One region of the Erythrobacter sp. SG61-1L genome, then DNA from elsewhere that is predicted to be linked to it. Evidence: predicted binding sites of a transcription regulator. Region 1 holds the regulator's gene; the other holds the start of a gene.
The links. The regulator LexA, encoded in region 1, represses DNA repair genes until DNA is damaged. The targets are predictions, from matches to a motif close to GTTCCNCNCTTGTTCT.
Positions count from the first base shown of each region.

Region 2: the regulator LexA is predicted to act here: its motif matches at 4,470-4,485, upstream of SZ64_RS03580 (S24 family peptidase).

Region 1 is NZ_JXQC01000003.1:987,688-995,196, reverse strand. Features, by position in the region: gene SZ64_RS05135 (hypothetical protein) at 1-635, opposite strand, end outside; gene SZ64_RS05130 (aminodeoxychorismate/anthranilate synthase component II) at 788-1,372, shown strand; gene trpD (anthranilate phosphoribosyltransferase) at 1,369-2,361, shown strand; gene trpC (indole-3-glycerol phosphate synthase TrpC) at 2,377-3,165, shown strand; gene moaC (cyclic pyranopterin monophosphate synthase MoaC) at 3,330-3,806, shown strand; gene SZ64_RS05110 (molybdopterin molybdotransferase MoeA) at 3,811-5,007, shown strand; gene lexA (transcriptional repressor LexA) at 5,078-5,770, shown strand; gene SZ64_RS05100 (ComEC/Rec2 family competence protein) at 5,777-7,509, opposite strand, start outside.
Region 2 is NZ_JXQC01000003.1:688,430-695,938, forward strand. Features, by position in the region: gene mobF (MobF family relaxase) at 1-2,470, shown strand, start outside; gene SZ64_RS03565 (hypothetical protein) at 2,543-2,782, shown strand; gene SZ64_RS03570 (hypothetical protein) at 2,816-3,013, opposite strand; gene SZ64_RS18905 (DUF5818 domain-containing protein) at 3,013-3,321, opposite strand; gene SZ64_RS18910 (hypothetical protein) at 3,312-3,737, opposite strand; gene SZ64_RS03580 (S24 family peptidase) at 3,749-4,393, opposite strand; gene SZ64_RS03585 (DNA methyltransferase) at 4,753-7,506, shown strand.

The DNA.
Region 1 (7,509 bases):
AACTGCCTGCCGCTATCCAACGTGAAGACGGCATCGCATCCTTCGACTGTTATTTTCTTCGGCACGAAATACTGACCGCCATTTCCGGGCAGGCGGATGGTCACCGGGAAATCGATATTCGCAAATGCATTCACCACCGACTTGCCGGCTCTGCCAATTGCCTCGCTGGTGGCCTGCCGTTGTAAATTGGGGAAAGGGAAGCTCTCCCGGATTGGATAGGTCGGGCTGAATCCACTATTTTCGCCAGGACAGACATAGAGATAAATGCCGCTGAACAGGTTCGTTGGAGAATACTCACCTTCAAAGAAGCCAATCTCGGCAAGCCATTCGCTTCCCGCACCGCCCGGGCCGGAACGAACCGCTTTGCCGTTCTGGTCAAAAAGCTGCCAGCGCTGCACGCTGTAGCCGGGCCGCTGATACTTGCCTGAGCGCAAGGTCTGCGGACAGAATACCCGCAGGCGGACACTGCGGCTGAAATTGTCCCTGCGGAACGACAGTGCGAAGACGTCCACTTCATAGGCGCCTTCCCCGACATTGCGGATGCTGTCCATGTTGCGCAACACGCGCCAGTAGATGTCGTCGGAACTATAGACCCAGTTTGCCGCGCGCGCCGGCACAGAGGCAAGGCAGCCCATCAGCGCGGCACAGACCAGCAGCAAGCGAATCATGGATTTCCCCCTGTTCGCAGGAATGTATGGTTTCCCGGCCCCATGCGCTCAAGCCACTTGTCCGAAGCCACTCATGGCCCCACTTGATCGCGGGCGACGAAACGCGCAAAGGCGGCACCATGATCCTCGTTATCGACAATTATGACAGCTTCACCTGGAACCTGGTCCATTACGTGATGGAACTGGGCGCCGAAGTGAAGGTCGTCCGCAACGATGCGCTGACCGCAGCCGAAGCGCTGGCAACCGGTGCGCAGGGCTTCCTGCTTTCGCCCGGCCCCTGCACGCCGAATGAAGCGGGCATCAGCCTCGATCTCGTGGCGGCATGTGCCGAAGCGAAGAAGCCGCTGCTGGGCGTATGCCTGGGCCACCAGTCCATTGGCCAGTATTTCGGTGGCAAGGTGGTGCGCGGCGGGCTGATGCACGGCAAGACCTCGCCCGTGCGGCATGACAATACCGGCGTGTTCGAAGGCCTGCCCTCCCCCTTCATCGCCACGCGTTATCACTCGCTGATCGTCACTGACATTCCCGACGATCTGGTAGTGAACGCCACGGCAGACGATGAATTCGTGATGGGCTTCCGCCATCGCGAATTGCCGATCCACGGCGTGCAGTTCCATCCGGAAAGCATCGCCACGGAACATGGACACGATCTGCTGGCCAACTTCCTCAAGATCTGCGGCATCAACGCCACCGCAATGGCATGATGCTTCCCACGGTGCTCGATATTCCGCTGGAAGAAGCGGAAGCCGAAGAAGCCTTCGGCGCGATCCTTGACGGCAAGGTTGCGGACGAGGACGTGGCGACATTCCTCATCGGCCTGTCCGACCGGGGCGAGACGGCGAGCGAAATCGCCGGCGCAGCCCGCGCCATGCGGGCGCGCCTGATCCCCATCCGCGCGCCGGAAAACGCCATCGACGTTTGTGGTACCGGGGGCGACGGGCATCACACGCTCAACGTTTCCACTGCGGTTTCGCTGGTCGTCGCGGCCTGCGGCGTGCCGGTGGCCAAGCACGGCAATCGCGCCGCCAGCAGCAAGGCCGGTGCGGCCGATACGCTGGAGGCGCTGGGCCTCGACCTTGACCGGGCAATGGCCACGGCGGAAGAAACTCTGGCCGATATCGGCATATGCTTCCTCTTCGCAGGCAAGCATCATCCTTCGATGGGCCGCATCATGCCGATCCGCAAGGCAATCGGCCGCCGCACGATCTTCAACCTGATGGGCCCGCTGGCCAATCCGGCCGATGTGAAGCGCCAGCTGGTCGGCATTGCCCGCCCGGCCTATGTGCCGATCTATGCCGAGGCGCTGCAGCGTCTGGGCACTGACCATTCGATGGTCATTTCCGGCGATGAAGGGCTGGACGAGTTGAGCCTGGCGGGCGGCAGCGAAATTGCCGAAGTACGCGATGGCCGCATCCTGATGAAGCGGGTGGAACCTGCCGATGCAGGCCTGCCCGCCGCGCCGCTGGCGGCGATCAAGGGCGGCGATCCCGTCCATAATGCCGCCGAACTGCGCAAGCTGCTGATGGGCGAACATGGCCCCTATCGCGACGCCGTGCTGCTGAATGCGGCCGCTGCGCTGATCGTGGCGGGTGAAGTCCAGAGCTGGATCGAAGGCGTGGAAGAAGCGGCGGAAGCAATCGACAAGGGGCTCGCCAAGGCGATCCTCGACTGCTGGATCGATGCGGTAAAGTAAGAGTACAGGGCCGGAATAATGGATAAACTCGCCGAAATCTGCGCCACCAAGCGCGAGGAAGTCGCCGCGCGCAAACCGCTCGCCTCGCTGGCCGATCTCGACGCACGCGCCGCCGGGCAGAGCGCCCCGCGCGGCTTCCGCAAGGCACTCGAAGCGAAGATCGATGGCGGTTACGGCCTGATCGCGGAAATCAAGAAGGCCAGCCCGTCCAAGGGCCTGATCCGTCCGGATTTCCATCCCGCCGACCATGCCCGATCCTATGAGGCAGGCGGCGCGGCCTGCCTTTCAGTGCTGACCGACGCGCCCTATTTCCAGGGGCATGAGGATTTCCTGATCGAAGCCCGCTCGGCCTGTGCCCTGCCGGTGCTGCGCAAGGATTTCATGGTCGATCCCTGGCAGGTGGCGGAAGCCCGCTCCATCGGGGCCGATGCAATCCTGATCATCGTTGCCGCGCTGGATGATGCCCAGATGGCCGAGATCGAGGCCGCAGCCATTGAACGCGGCATGGATGTGCTGGTTGAAGTCCATAATGAGGAAGAGATGGAACGCGCCGCGGCGCTCAAATCCCGCCTCATCGGCGTCAACAACCGCGACCTGAAGCGTTTCGTCACCGATCTCGGCACGACGGAACGCCTCGCCCCGCTGGCGCCGGAAGGCACTTTGCTGGTGGGCGAAAGCGGCATCAACAGCCATGCGGACATCCTGCGCCTTGCCGATGCAGGCGTGCGCTGTTTCCTGGTGGGTGAAAGCCTGATGCGTCAGGACGATGTTACCGCCGCCACGAAGGCGCTGCTGGGCGCCTGATCGCCGCCCTCTGTCCTACAGGCACCCATTCTGGCATGGGTGGGCGATGGACACAGGCTCACCATGGGAATTTGCGTGCCGGGCATCCTCGATGGAGAGGCCCGGAACCGATCTCTCTGTACAGTGTCAACCTTGTCAACTTCGACGGAAAAGCGCGTAGCCGGATGACCAAGCTCACTCACCTCGACGAATCGGGCGCGGCCCGCATGGTGGATGTCGGCGCGAAGGCAGCCACTGCCCGCAAGGCCGTTGCCACAGGCCGCATCCGCATGTCGCCCGAAGCGCTGGATGCGATCCGCGACGGCGATGCTCCAAAGGGCGACGTGCTCGCCGCCGCGCGCATTGCCGGGATCATGGCCGCCAAGAAGACGGGCGATCTGATCCCACTCTGCCACCCGCTTGCACTGGACGCCGTGACTGTCGACTTCGCGTTCGAGGCTGACGGCGTACGCGCCACGGCCACAGCCAGCCTCACCGGGAAAACCGGGATCGAGATGGAAGCGATGACCGCCACCTCCGTCGCCCTGCTGACCATTTACGATATGGCCAAGGCGCTCGATAAAGGCATGGTGATCGAAGGCGTGCGCCTGCTGGCCAAGAGCGGCGGCAAATCGGGCGAATGGCACGCGCCGGAAGAATAGGCCGATGAAGCCGCCCCTTCCCCTCAGCGAGGCTCAGGCCCGGCTGCTTGCGTCAGTCGATGCTCTGGCGCCGGAAGATGTGCCGGTGGAACAGGCTCTCGGTCGCTGCCTTGCCGCGCCGCTGACCGCCCGCCGCACCCAGCCCGCCGCCGATCTTTCCGCTATGGATGGCTATGCCATGCGTGAGGGCGAGCATGGCCCGTGGAAAGTGGTTGGCGAAAGCGCGGCCGGCCATCCCTATTCCGGCATTGTCGGCGCCGGGGAAGCGATCCGCATTTCCACCGGCGCGCTGATGCCTGCGGGCGCCAGCGCGGTGCTGCTGCAGGAAAATGCGCATCGGGATGGAGAGACCCTCGCCCTCAATGGCGAAGGTGAGCCAAGCGCTCGCCATATCAGGCGCACGGGCTTCGATTTCGGCAGCGGCGATGCCCTGCTTCCGCCGGGCACCCGGGTCGGCCCGGCGCAGATCGCGCTCGCGCTTTCGGCAGGGAACAGTTCGCTCAGCGTCCACGGCCTGCCGCGCCTTGCCATTCTCGACAGCGGGGACGAACTGGCCGCCGATCCCGCCAATTGCGCCCTGCACCAGATCCCGGCCAGCAATGGGGCCATGCTCGCCGCGATGGCGAGCGGGCTTGCTGCCGACATTCAACGCCTCGGCCCGGTGCCCGACGATCTCGATGCACTCGCCGCCGCGCTCGACGCTGCCGGCCACGCCGAGGTGATCGTCACCAGTGGCGGCGCGTCTGTGGGCGACCATGACCTTATCCGTCCCGCGCTGGAAGCATGGGGTGCCCAGATCGATTTCTGGCGGGTGGCCATGAAGCCGGGCAAACCGCTGCTGGTGGCGCGCAAGGGCGGCACTGTCGTGCTCGGCCTGCCAGGCAATCCCGTGTCCAGCTTCGTCACGGCCTATTTCTTCCTGCTGCCCCTGCTGCGCGCCCTTGCAGGAAACAGTCGCCCGCTTCCCTCCCCCATCCCCCTGCGTCTGGCAGGAGAAATGCCCGCCGGAGGTGGCCGGATGGAGTTTCTGCGTGCCGTTCTGGTCGATGGCAAAGCCGTGCCGGTCACGGAACGCGATTCCAGTGCATTGCGCGCCATGGCCTCTTCCGGACTGCTTATAGAGCGGCCCGCCAACGCCCCACCGGCGCCACCGGGAAGCATTGTCCCGGCCTATTGGATCGGAAATGGCGGGGTTGCTTGACTTGGCTTGAGAAGTTGCCTAGTTGTTCCGCATTCGTTCCGTAGGTGGAACATTTGAGGAGGCCGCTTCGATGCTCACCGCCAAGCAACATGAGCTTCTGCTGTTCATCCAGACCCGTCTGGAAGAATCGGGCATTTCCCCGAGTTTCGAGGAAATGAAGGAAGCGCTGGACCTCAAGTCGAAGTCGGGTGTGCATCGGCTGATTTCCGCTCTGGAAGAACGTGGCTTCATCCGCCGCCTGCCCAACCGGGCGCGCGCGCTGGAAGTTCTCAAGAACCCCGAGGATGTGAACGCCAAGGGCAGCAAGCCCGCAGCGCCAGCGAATGATGCGGTCAGCCGCGTCGCTGCGCCGCCGCGCGCGCCCGTCTTTGCCGCGAATGACGTGATCGAGCTTCCGCTGCACGGCAAGATTGCCGCAGGCGTTCCGATCGAGGCGCTGGAAAGTGACCGGACCCTGCCGGTTCCCGCCGCCCTGCTGGGCGCGGGCGATCATTATGCGCTGGAAGTGTCGGGCGATTCGATGATCGATGCTGGCATTCTCGATGGCGACTTCGCGCTGGTGAAGCGCACCGACCATGCTCGCGATGGTGAAATTGTGGTGGCTCTGGTGCGGAACGAGGAAGCGACACTCAAATATCTGCGCCGCGAAGGTGGCCGCATCCGGCTCGATCCGGCCAATGCGGCCTATGATCCGCAATATTACGAACCGCATGAAGTGATCGTGCAGGGCAAGCTGGCAGGCCTGCTGCGCCAGTATCACTGAGGCGTATCACGGATAAGTTCTGGAAGGCGCGCCCGGCCCGTCGTAGCGGCGCGCCTTTCCGTTCCTCCACCAGCCATGTTCGCCCTGCCCTTCGGCAACGGACTTCATTTCATGGCGGTTGAGATAGAGGGCCAGTCCGCCCGTCTCGTCCAGGCTCCGGCGATCCGCCTTGATCCAGCGCGGGCGGCAGGATCTGGGCAGATAGCGATCCGCCACCACGATGTCGGACAAATCGCAGGCTGCGGCCAGTTGGCGCTCGTCGATCCGTTCCTTGCTCAGGGCCAGCAAGAGATGCCATTCACGCCCCTGCCGTTTCAGGGTGGCGACACAGAAATCCGCGCTGCATCGTGCGCCAGACCACTGGCTGATCGCCAGCACTTCGCCTTCTGCCCCGGCCATTTCCTGCAAAGTCTCCCGCGCAAAGGTGCTGCGGGATTCTCTCAGGACGAGCAGCCGCTCGTCCTCTCCGGTGATGCCCACTTCGCGCCCATCGCGTGAAATCAGCACATCGGGCACCGGCGTGATCGCCAGCAGGACGCAGGCCACTCCCAGTGGCAGCACCGCCCAGAGCCGCACCCGCCCGCGCCAGAGGGCAAGCCACAAGCTGCCGGCGATAAACAAGGCGAATGTCCCCTTGCCCATCTGCGGCATCAGCTTCACCGCCCCCGGCTGATCGGCGGTAAAATGCGCCAGAGCCAGCAGGAATTCGAGGGATTTACCCGCCAGCCACCATGCCGGTGCCCCCAGTCCTATTGCGTCCAGCGCCAGCGCCAATGCGATCAGCGGCATGGAGACGAAGGTAGTCAGCGGAATGGCGATCACATTGGCGAAGGCACCGTAAAGCCCGGCGCGGTGGAAATGGAACATCACCACCGGCATCAGCGCGAATTCAATCACCAGCCCCGTCACCAGCAACATGGTTCCCCGGCGCAATGCGGGAACCAGCCAACCTTCGTCGCGCGAGGCAAGGAATGCGCGGACTGGCCCTGCGCTATGCAGGGCGACGATGGCGATCACTGCCGAGAAGCTCATCTGGAAGCTCGGCCCCACCAGCGCTTCGGGCCAGAGCAGCAGAACGAAGCCCGCCGCAACGGCGATCAGCCGCAGCGAAAGCGGTTCTCGCCCCAGCGCCAAGGCCAGCAGAACCAGCACCGCGCCTACACAGCTTCGCACTGTCGGCACTTCCGCGCCGGTCAGCAGCGTGTAGCCAATCCCCGCCAGCGCCGCGATGGCGGCTGCGGCAACGGGCAGACGTATCCGCAGGGCCAGCCATTGCCACAATGCCAGCAGCCTGATTGCCATGAAATAGGCCGCCGCGATCACCGCGCTGACATGCAGCCCGCTGATGGAAAGCAGATGCGAAAGGCCCGCATCGCGCATCGCAGCCTCGTCCTCGCCGGCAATCGCCCCGCGATCCCCGCTCGCCAATGCGGCGGCAATAGTGCCCGCCGAACCATCGAGCCGTGAACGGACATGGTCAGCAAGGCGCCGCTGAAGCGAGCCAAAACCCCCTTGCTGCGCGGCAGGCTCCAGCAGTTCGGGCGCGGCAACCACACTGCCGGTTGCCGCCAACCCGTCAAACCATGCCGCACGGGAAAAATCGTAACTGCCAGGCAGCAGCGGCGGTGCGGGAGGCATGAGCCGCGCCTTGACCCTGATCCGCGCCCCCTCGCCCAGCCCGAGGATGTCCTTGTCCAGCGGAAGGTTCACCCTGACCTTCACGGCCCGGCTAGTCTCCG
Region 2 (7,509 bases), 300 kb from region 1:
CTTTCACGCCGTGATTGCCAATGTCACACAGGGACCCGATGGCAAATGGCGAGCGCTGAGAAACGACAAGCTCTGGGAGCACAACACGCTGCTCAATGCCATGACCATGGCGCGCTTCCGCCTGGCGGTCGAAAAGCTCGGCTACCAGGTTGGGGAATACGGCAAGCATGGCAATTTCGAAGCGGTGGGCGTTCCTAAACCCGTGCGTGATGCCTTCAGTTCGCGCCGCGCCGAGATCCTCGACAAGCTTTCGACGATGGAGAGCAAGGGCCTCGCGGCGCGCAACGCGGCCAATCTGATGACCCGCGCCGACAAAGGGCCAGTGGCAGACCGCCAGGCTCTCGTGAGCCAATGGCGTGAGGCAGCCGCGCAGCTGGACTTTGATCCGAGACTTGTCATTGCGCAGGCCAATGCACGGGCCGCCACCGACATTGGCTCCGTCTCCGGAATTGGAAATTCGGTGCGATCGATCGGCCAGCGGGCGCGCCTTCTGGCTGCGACCTTCGCGGAGCGTCTGGGGCTACGTGAGGGCGACCCGCTTGTGCCTCGCGACATGGGGCGCCGGACGCCCGAGCAGATCGCGGCGGTTCATGCGGTTGCATCGGCGATCCGGCACTTGGGCGAACGCGAGGCGGCCTTCTCGCGGACCGAGATTTATCGCTCAGCGCTTGGCTTTGCTTTGCCCACCACGCTCACCGACATCGAACACCGCGTCGACCAATTGCTGCGCCAAGGCCACCTGCAAAAAGGCAGGGGCGCAGATCGGAATCTTGTCACAACCCGCGATGCGATCGGGCTTGAACAGCGGATCATTGCGGCCGTCGAAAGCGGACGGGGACATGGCACAGCCGTGGTCGAAGCTGATGTAGCCGGAGAGCGCCTTCAGGCACTCTCCCAGCTCAAATATGGCCTGACCTTGAACCACGGCCAGGAAGGGGCAGGGCGCCTGCTTCTCGCCTCGCACAACCGGATTGTCGCGATTCAAGGCGTAGCTGGCGCCGGTAAGAGTACCGTTCTCAAACCCGTTGCAGACATCTTACGCGAGGAAGGCAAGTCCGTGCTCGGGCTCGCAGTCCAGAACACGCTCGTGCAGATGCTCGAGCGTGACACCGGCATACCCTCGATGACGGTTGCGCGCTTTTTACGCCAACATCAGGGCCTTCTGGAAGGAGCGGACCAGGCGAGGCTGGCCGAAGCGCGCGCGGCCTTGCGCGGCACCACAGTGCTGCTCGACGAAGCCTCGATGGTCGGCAATGCGGACAAGGAAAAGCTCGTGCGTATCGCCAACCTGCTTCAGCTGGACCGCTTCGCCAGCATTGGGGACAGGAAGCAATTGGGGGCGGTCGATGCGGGTAAACCATTCGATGTGATGCAGAAGGCAGGCGTCGAAACCGCGATCATGAGCACCAATCTGCGCGCCCGCGAAAGAGCCTTGCGCGATGCCCAATATGCAGCCCAGGGCGGACATATCGATGAGGCCTTGCGGCATCTTGGTCCGCATGTCGTCGCTTCGGGCAATACAGCCGCCGTCGACGCTGCGGCCGCCTGGCTCTCGCTATCGCCGGCCGAGCGCGAGGTCACCGCGATCTATGCATCGGGTCGCAACTTGCGCGGACAGGTCAACGAAGCGGTCCAGACCGGGCTCAAGGCTAATGGGGAATTGGGGCCGGGTTCCTTGCGTCTCAATGTGCTGTCGCGGGTCAATCTGACGCGTGAGGAAATGCGCTATGCGCGCAGCTATGCAGTCGGCATGGTGCTCGAAGTTGACCGCCGGCAAAGGGGGCAAGGGCTGCAGAAGGGCCGCTATGACGTGATCGCGACCGATCCCTCCCGCGAACGCGTGATGCTGCAGAGCGAGCGGGGCAAGCGCTTTGAATTCCGGCCGGGCCAAACGCGACCGCAAGGTGATCAGGATCCGCTGCGTCTGTTTGAGGTTCGCCCGCTAGAAATCCACGATGGCGACCGCATTCGCTGGACGGCGACCGATCACAAGCGCGGCCTGCTCAACGCCGATCAGGCGCGCATCGTGGCGGTTGATCCGAAGGGTGTCACAGTGAAAACCTCGCTTGGCGTCGAGCACCGGCTGGGGCCGGGCGACCCCATGCTCGAGCGTCTTGACCTCGCCTACGCGCTCAACGCGCATATGGCGCAGGGCCTGACCTCCGACCGCGGGATTGCCGTCATGGACAGCCGCGAACGCAATCTTGCGAACCAGCAGACATTCCTCGTGACGATAACCCGTCTGCGCGATGGTCTGACCCTGTTTGTCGACAATGCGGGCAAGCTCGAAGCTTCGGTTGAGCGCAATCCGGGCATGAAGCGCTCGGCACTCGAAACGGTCGATCAACTGCGCGATGCGGCAGCAATGGGCCAGGCGAAGGGCAAAGCGAGGGACAAGGCGCCGGAACCCCGCCGTGAGCCGCCCGAACTCGATCGCTCGATCACCAAGCCTTTCGAAATCGGGATCTGACACAGCGTATATCCGCATGGGTCCATATGGCACCGGTTGACTGTTAGTTCTGTTTTTGTTCTCATGGCGACCATGTCCCGAATCGCCGATGAGATCCTGTTTACGCACATCGAGGTCGCGCTTGCGGTTGCGTCCGAAGCAACGCTTGTCGGGCTCGGTGCTGACGACCCGCGAACCCAGCGCAATGCTCGTGTCGATCTCGCGCGCCATCTGGTCGAACGCATGCAGGGTTTGGAGTTCGAAGGAGAGGGGAATGCCGGCAGGAGCTCTCAGCCCACTCTCTTTCCGGGCGATCTCTCGCCGATGGGCTAACCAGCATTGAGACGTGGTTGAGGTAATATTGGCTTATTGCAGCCGCGTCAGGCGATCCTTGCCCATCAGCTCTGCCACGCGTTTGGCGATGGCTTTCCAGGTGGCGATGCCCGTCTCGTCCTGTGCCAGCGCGAGCGCGCCGATCTGCTCGGCGACATGAAGCGGTGCATTCTCACCATGGGTCTTCAGGACGTGGTTGGCACATGCCCAGAGTTCCCAATCGCTCAGCATCAGCCGAGACGTCCAACAAGGCCCATGAAGAATGCGATCAAACCATAGCCCACGACACTGCACGCCAGGAGAAGTTCAATATTGAATTTGGAGCGAGGAGGGCGGGGGTGTCCTGCTGGCCAGATCTGATCGCAGATGAGCTCGTTGAACCCGGCGCGGCGTCCGCAGACTTCCACCTCGCGTCCGAGCAATCGACGTGCTCCACGCCCGGTGTCGAGCTCCCACACGCCGCCTCCCGAATGGAGTTCAAGTCCGAAGGGGCCTTCGGCAAGACGGCCTGTCAGATAGAGTTCCGGGCCTAGCGGCATGCGGGCCCTTTCCAGTAGCGATCCCAACGCAGCACTGTGCGTGTCTGGATCATCGAGCAGGAGAGATTGGCTCCGTTCGGCAGTCGGCACCAGGCAGCCGTCCGGTTGCCGCCTGCCGAACCTTCCGACCGGCATGTCAATCTCGGTCCACGAACCACGACGTGCCCTGTCGAGATGGTCCCTCGAGGGCCGCCAAGAAGATCGACGAGCGCGTCGCGCGCTTCGATAGCCGACCCGTCGGGGCAGGGCTGGTTGGTCCGGCATGTTCCGTCCATTTCGCGCGCGGCGATCCCGGCGATGCGAACATGAGCGCCTTCGGCGCACCATATGGGCCCGTCGCCATCCCAGACATGCGTGGGTGTGCAGGTAAAGGTCTGGCCGGCAGCGACGATCGAGGCAGCAAGAAGCGCAAGCATGGGTTCGCTACCTAGCGCAGCGCGCGACCGAACCAAAGCACGCGGCCGACAATATTGATCGTCCGCTTCTCCAGACCGCGCCAGCTAGGATAGGCCAGATTGTCGCTGAGTACCGAGACCCGCTTGCCTTGCGGCTCGATTGCGACCCGCTTGACGCTGAGCATGTCATCCATGCGCAGCACATAGATCCCGTCGCGCAGCCGCGACTGTCCATCATTCAGATCAACCATGACTTCATCGCCATCGTGCAGGGTCGGTTCCATCGAATCCCCGTGCACGGCGATGATCGAAAGGCTCGTCGCTTTGCTTGCGGTCAGACGGCGCAGCCACTTCTCGTCGAACCCGAACTGGGCGCATTTGGATTCCATCTCGGCCAAAGCGCCGTGCCCTGCCGAGGCTTCGACATCGAGAACCGGGACATGGACCAGTTCGACGACAGGGCCGGATCGCCGCTCGGGCGCGCCAAGGATCTTCTCGTCTACTCCGAAGAAGCGGGCGAGCACGGAGCGGTCCTGCTCGTCCAGTTGCCGGGGACTGCCGCGGCGGATGTATTGCTGGATGTAAGCCGCGTTGCGTCCGAGAAGGCGGGAGATCGAGGAGTAATTACATCCTCGTTGCTGGATCAGATCGTCCAGGGCTTTGCGTGCATCTTCCATCGCTGCGGGTCCTATCGCATCCGTCTAGGAAATTCGATCCTAGACTCTAGGAAGCCTCCCTAATAAGAACATAACAAGAACACAAGCGGAAAGCGAGTCGAAGGCGATGGAGCTCCTGGACCAGATTGAGGGCTATATGACGCGTAGCGGTACGAAGGCCAGCACGTTTGGTAGGCAGGCCGTCGGGGACCCACGGTTTGTTCAGGACCTTCGCGAAGGTCGCCGGCCGAGACGTAAGACGCAGGAGCGGGTGAGGCAATTTCTAATGGAGAAGAGCTCTTAATGTCCAAGCCGTTGAGAAGTGAACCGTAGGCGGTCTCGGCTTGTTCTCACCCCCGTTCACGTTCTAGTGATGGCGCATGAATGCAGTTGAGATCGAACAGGCAATTTCGGAGTTAGCGGAGCTTCCCTTTGACCGGGCTGAGTTCCCGTTTGCGTTCCTTGAAGCATTTGGAAATAAAGCCACAACGCTCAAGAAGCTGCGTAGCGGGGCCTCAAACGCGTCCGATCTGCCGAGCGGCGTGCTTCAGCGTAGCAACATCCATATCGCCACCTGCGACGTCGGAGCCGTTGACCAGGCGCTAAAGGCGCTGCGCGAAAGTCCTAAGACCGCCGCGGCTAAGGCCAAGTTTATTCTTGCCACCGATGGAGAGGATTTCCAGGCGGAAGACCTCAATACCGGCGAAACGGTCGCCTGTACCTTTGCCGACTTCCCTAACCACTTTGGCCTGTTCCTGCCCCTTGCCGGCATAACCACGGTCAAACAGATCCGCGAGAGTACGTTCGACATTCGGGCGACGAGCCGGCTGAACAAGCTTTACGTCGAGCTGTTGAAGGACAACCCGGAGTGGGCGACGGCCGAGCGCCGGGCCGACATGAACCACTTCATGGCCCGGCTGATCTTCTGCTTCTTCGCCGAGGATACCGACATCTTCAACGGTGAGGGCCTGTTCACCCGGACTGTCGAGCAGATGAGCGCGCGGGATTCGAGCAACACGCATGACGTCATCAGCCAGATCTTCCAGGCGATGGACACGCCGACGCGGCACGACGGGAAGCTGGACGAGCGCTATCGCAAGGCAGCCGGCACGCCGCGCTGGGCGGACGTGTTCCCCTACGTCAATGGCCAGCTGTTCTCAGGCAACACTGATGTGCCGCGCTTTAGCCGGATCGCGAGGGCTTACCTGATCCAGATCGGCAACCTAAACTGGAAGAAGATCAATCCCGACATTTTCGGCAGCATGATCCAGGCGGTCGCCGACGACGAGGAGCGCGGCGCGCTAGGCATGCATTACACCAGCGTGCCCAACATCCTGAAGGTGCTGAACCCGCTGTTCCTCGACGACCTGCGGGCGGCGCTCGAAGACGCGGGCGACAATGGCCGCAAACTGCTCAATCTGCGCAACCGCATGGCGCACATTCGCGTGTTTGACCCGGCATGCGGATCGGGAAATTTCCTTGTCATTGCCTACAAGCAGATGCGGGAGATCGAGGCCGAGATCAACCTGCGGCGAGGCGACGCCAACCGGAAGTCGGCCATCCCCTTGACCAACTTCAGGGGTATCGAACTCCGTGATTTTCCGGCCGAGATCGCGCGCCTGGCCCTGATTATCGCCGAGTTCCAGTGCGACGTGATTTATCGAGGGCAGAAGGAGGCGCTGGCCGATTTTCTTCCTCTCGACAGCCAGAACTGGATCACGAACGGGAACGCGCTGCGACTTGATTGGCTGGCACTTTGCCCGCCGGCCGGGTCCGGGGTCCGTATGCAGGCCGATGACCTGTTTGGCACACCGCTGGACCAGTCTGAGATCGACTTCGAGAATGAAGGTGGCGAGACCTACATCTGCGGAAACCCACCTTACATCGGAGACAAATACCAGACCAAAGAGCAGAAGGACGATCTGCGGACCTTTAAGTCCGGAAAGCAGGAAGTCCGCGCGGTCGACTATATAGCAGGCTGGTTTTGGAAGGCGTCAGACTACATCAGGCACGGAGGACGCTTCGCCTTCGTGTCAACCAACTCGATCTGCCAAGGGGTTCAGGTCCCGCTGATCTGGCCGAAGATCTTTGCTAATGGTCAGGCCATTTTCTTTGCGCATGAGAACTTCATGTGGGGCAACAACGCGGCGCGAAACGCGCAGGTGACCTGCATCATCGTCGGTGTGGCAGATGCCCAGGAGCGTAGGAAATTCATCTATTCCGACGCAGCTCGAAAAGAAGTTGCCAACATCAACCCTTATCTCTCGCCAGGCGATACAGTCATTGTAGCGAGGGCGTCGGAGCCCATTTCGGAGCTGGGTGTCATGTTCGGAGGCAACATCCCTCGGGACCAAGGCAACCTCTTGCTGTCGACCGACGAGGCCCGCACTCTGCTCGATGACTACCCGCAGGCCAAGCCCCTGATCAGGCCGATCGTAGGCTCGGCTGAGTTCATCAATGGCTTGCAGCGATACTGCCTATGGATCTCGGATGATCAGGCTGACCTTGCCTACGCGATTCCCCCGATCGCGGAACGGCTTTCAAAGATCCGGGAGTATCGGCTGAACGGTAGCGAACGCGGGCGCGCCGGTTTAGACACTCCCTACAAGTTCGAGCGGACGATTATCGGTAACAAGCACACCATCGTGGTGCCAAGCGTCTCGTCCGAACGTCGTGAATATTTGCCGTGTGGGTTGATGCCGCCGGACGTGCGGGTATCTAATCTGGCTCTCGCCATCTACGACGCGCCTCTCTGGAACCTTTCAGTTGTCGCCTCCCGGCTGCACCTCGTTTGGGTCGGCGCCGTCTGCGGAAAGTTGGAAACGCGTTACCGCTACTCCAATACCATGGGATGGAACACTTTCCCGATACCGACCACGTTGACTGAACAAGGCAAGGCCGACCTTACCCGCTGCGCGGAGGACATCCTTCTCGCGCGCGAGGCCCATTTCCCGAAGACGATTGCCGAACTCTACGATCCCGCGAAGATGCCCGACAACCTTCGTCATGCACATGAGCGTAATGACGAAGTGCTGGAGCGGATCTACATTGGACGGAAGTTCCGTAACGACACCGAACGGCTCGAGAAGCTTTTCGAGCTCTATACCAAGATGACCGGCAAGAAGGCGGCCTAAACT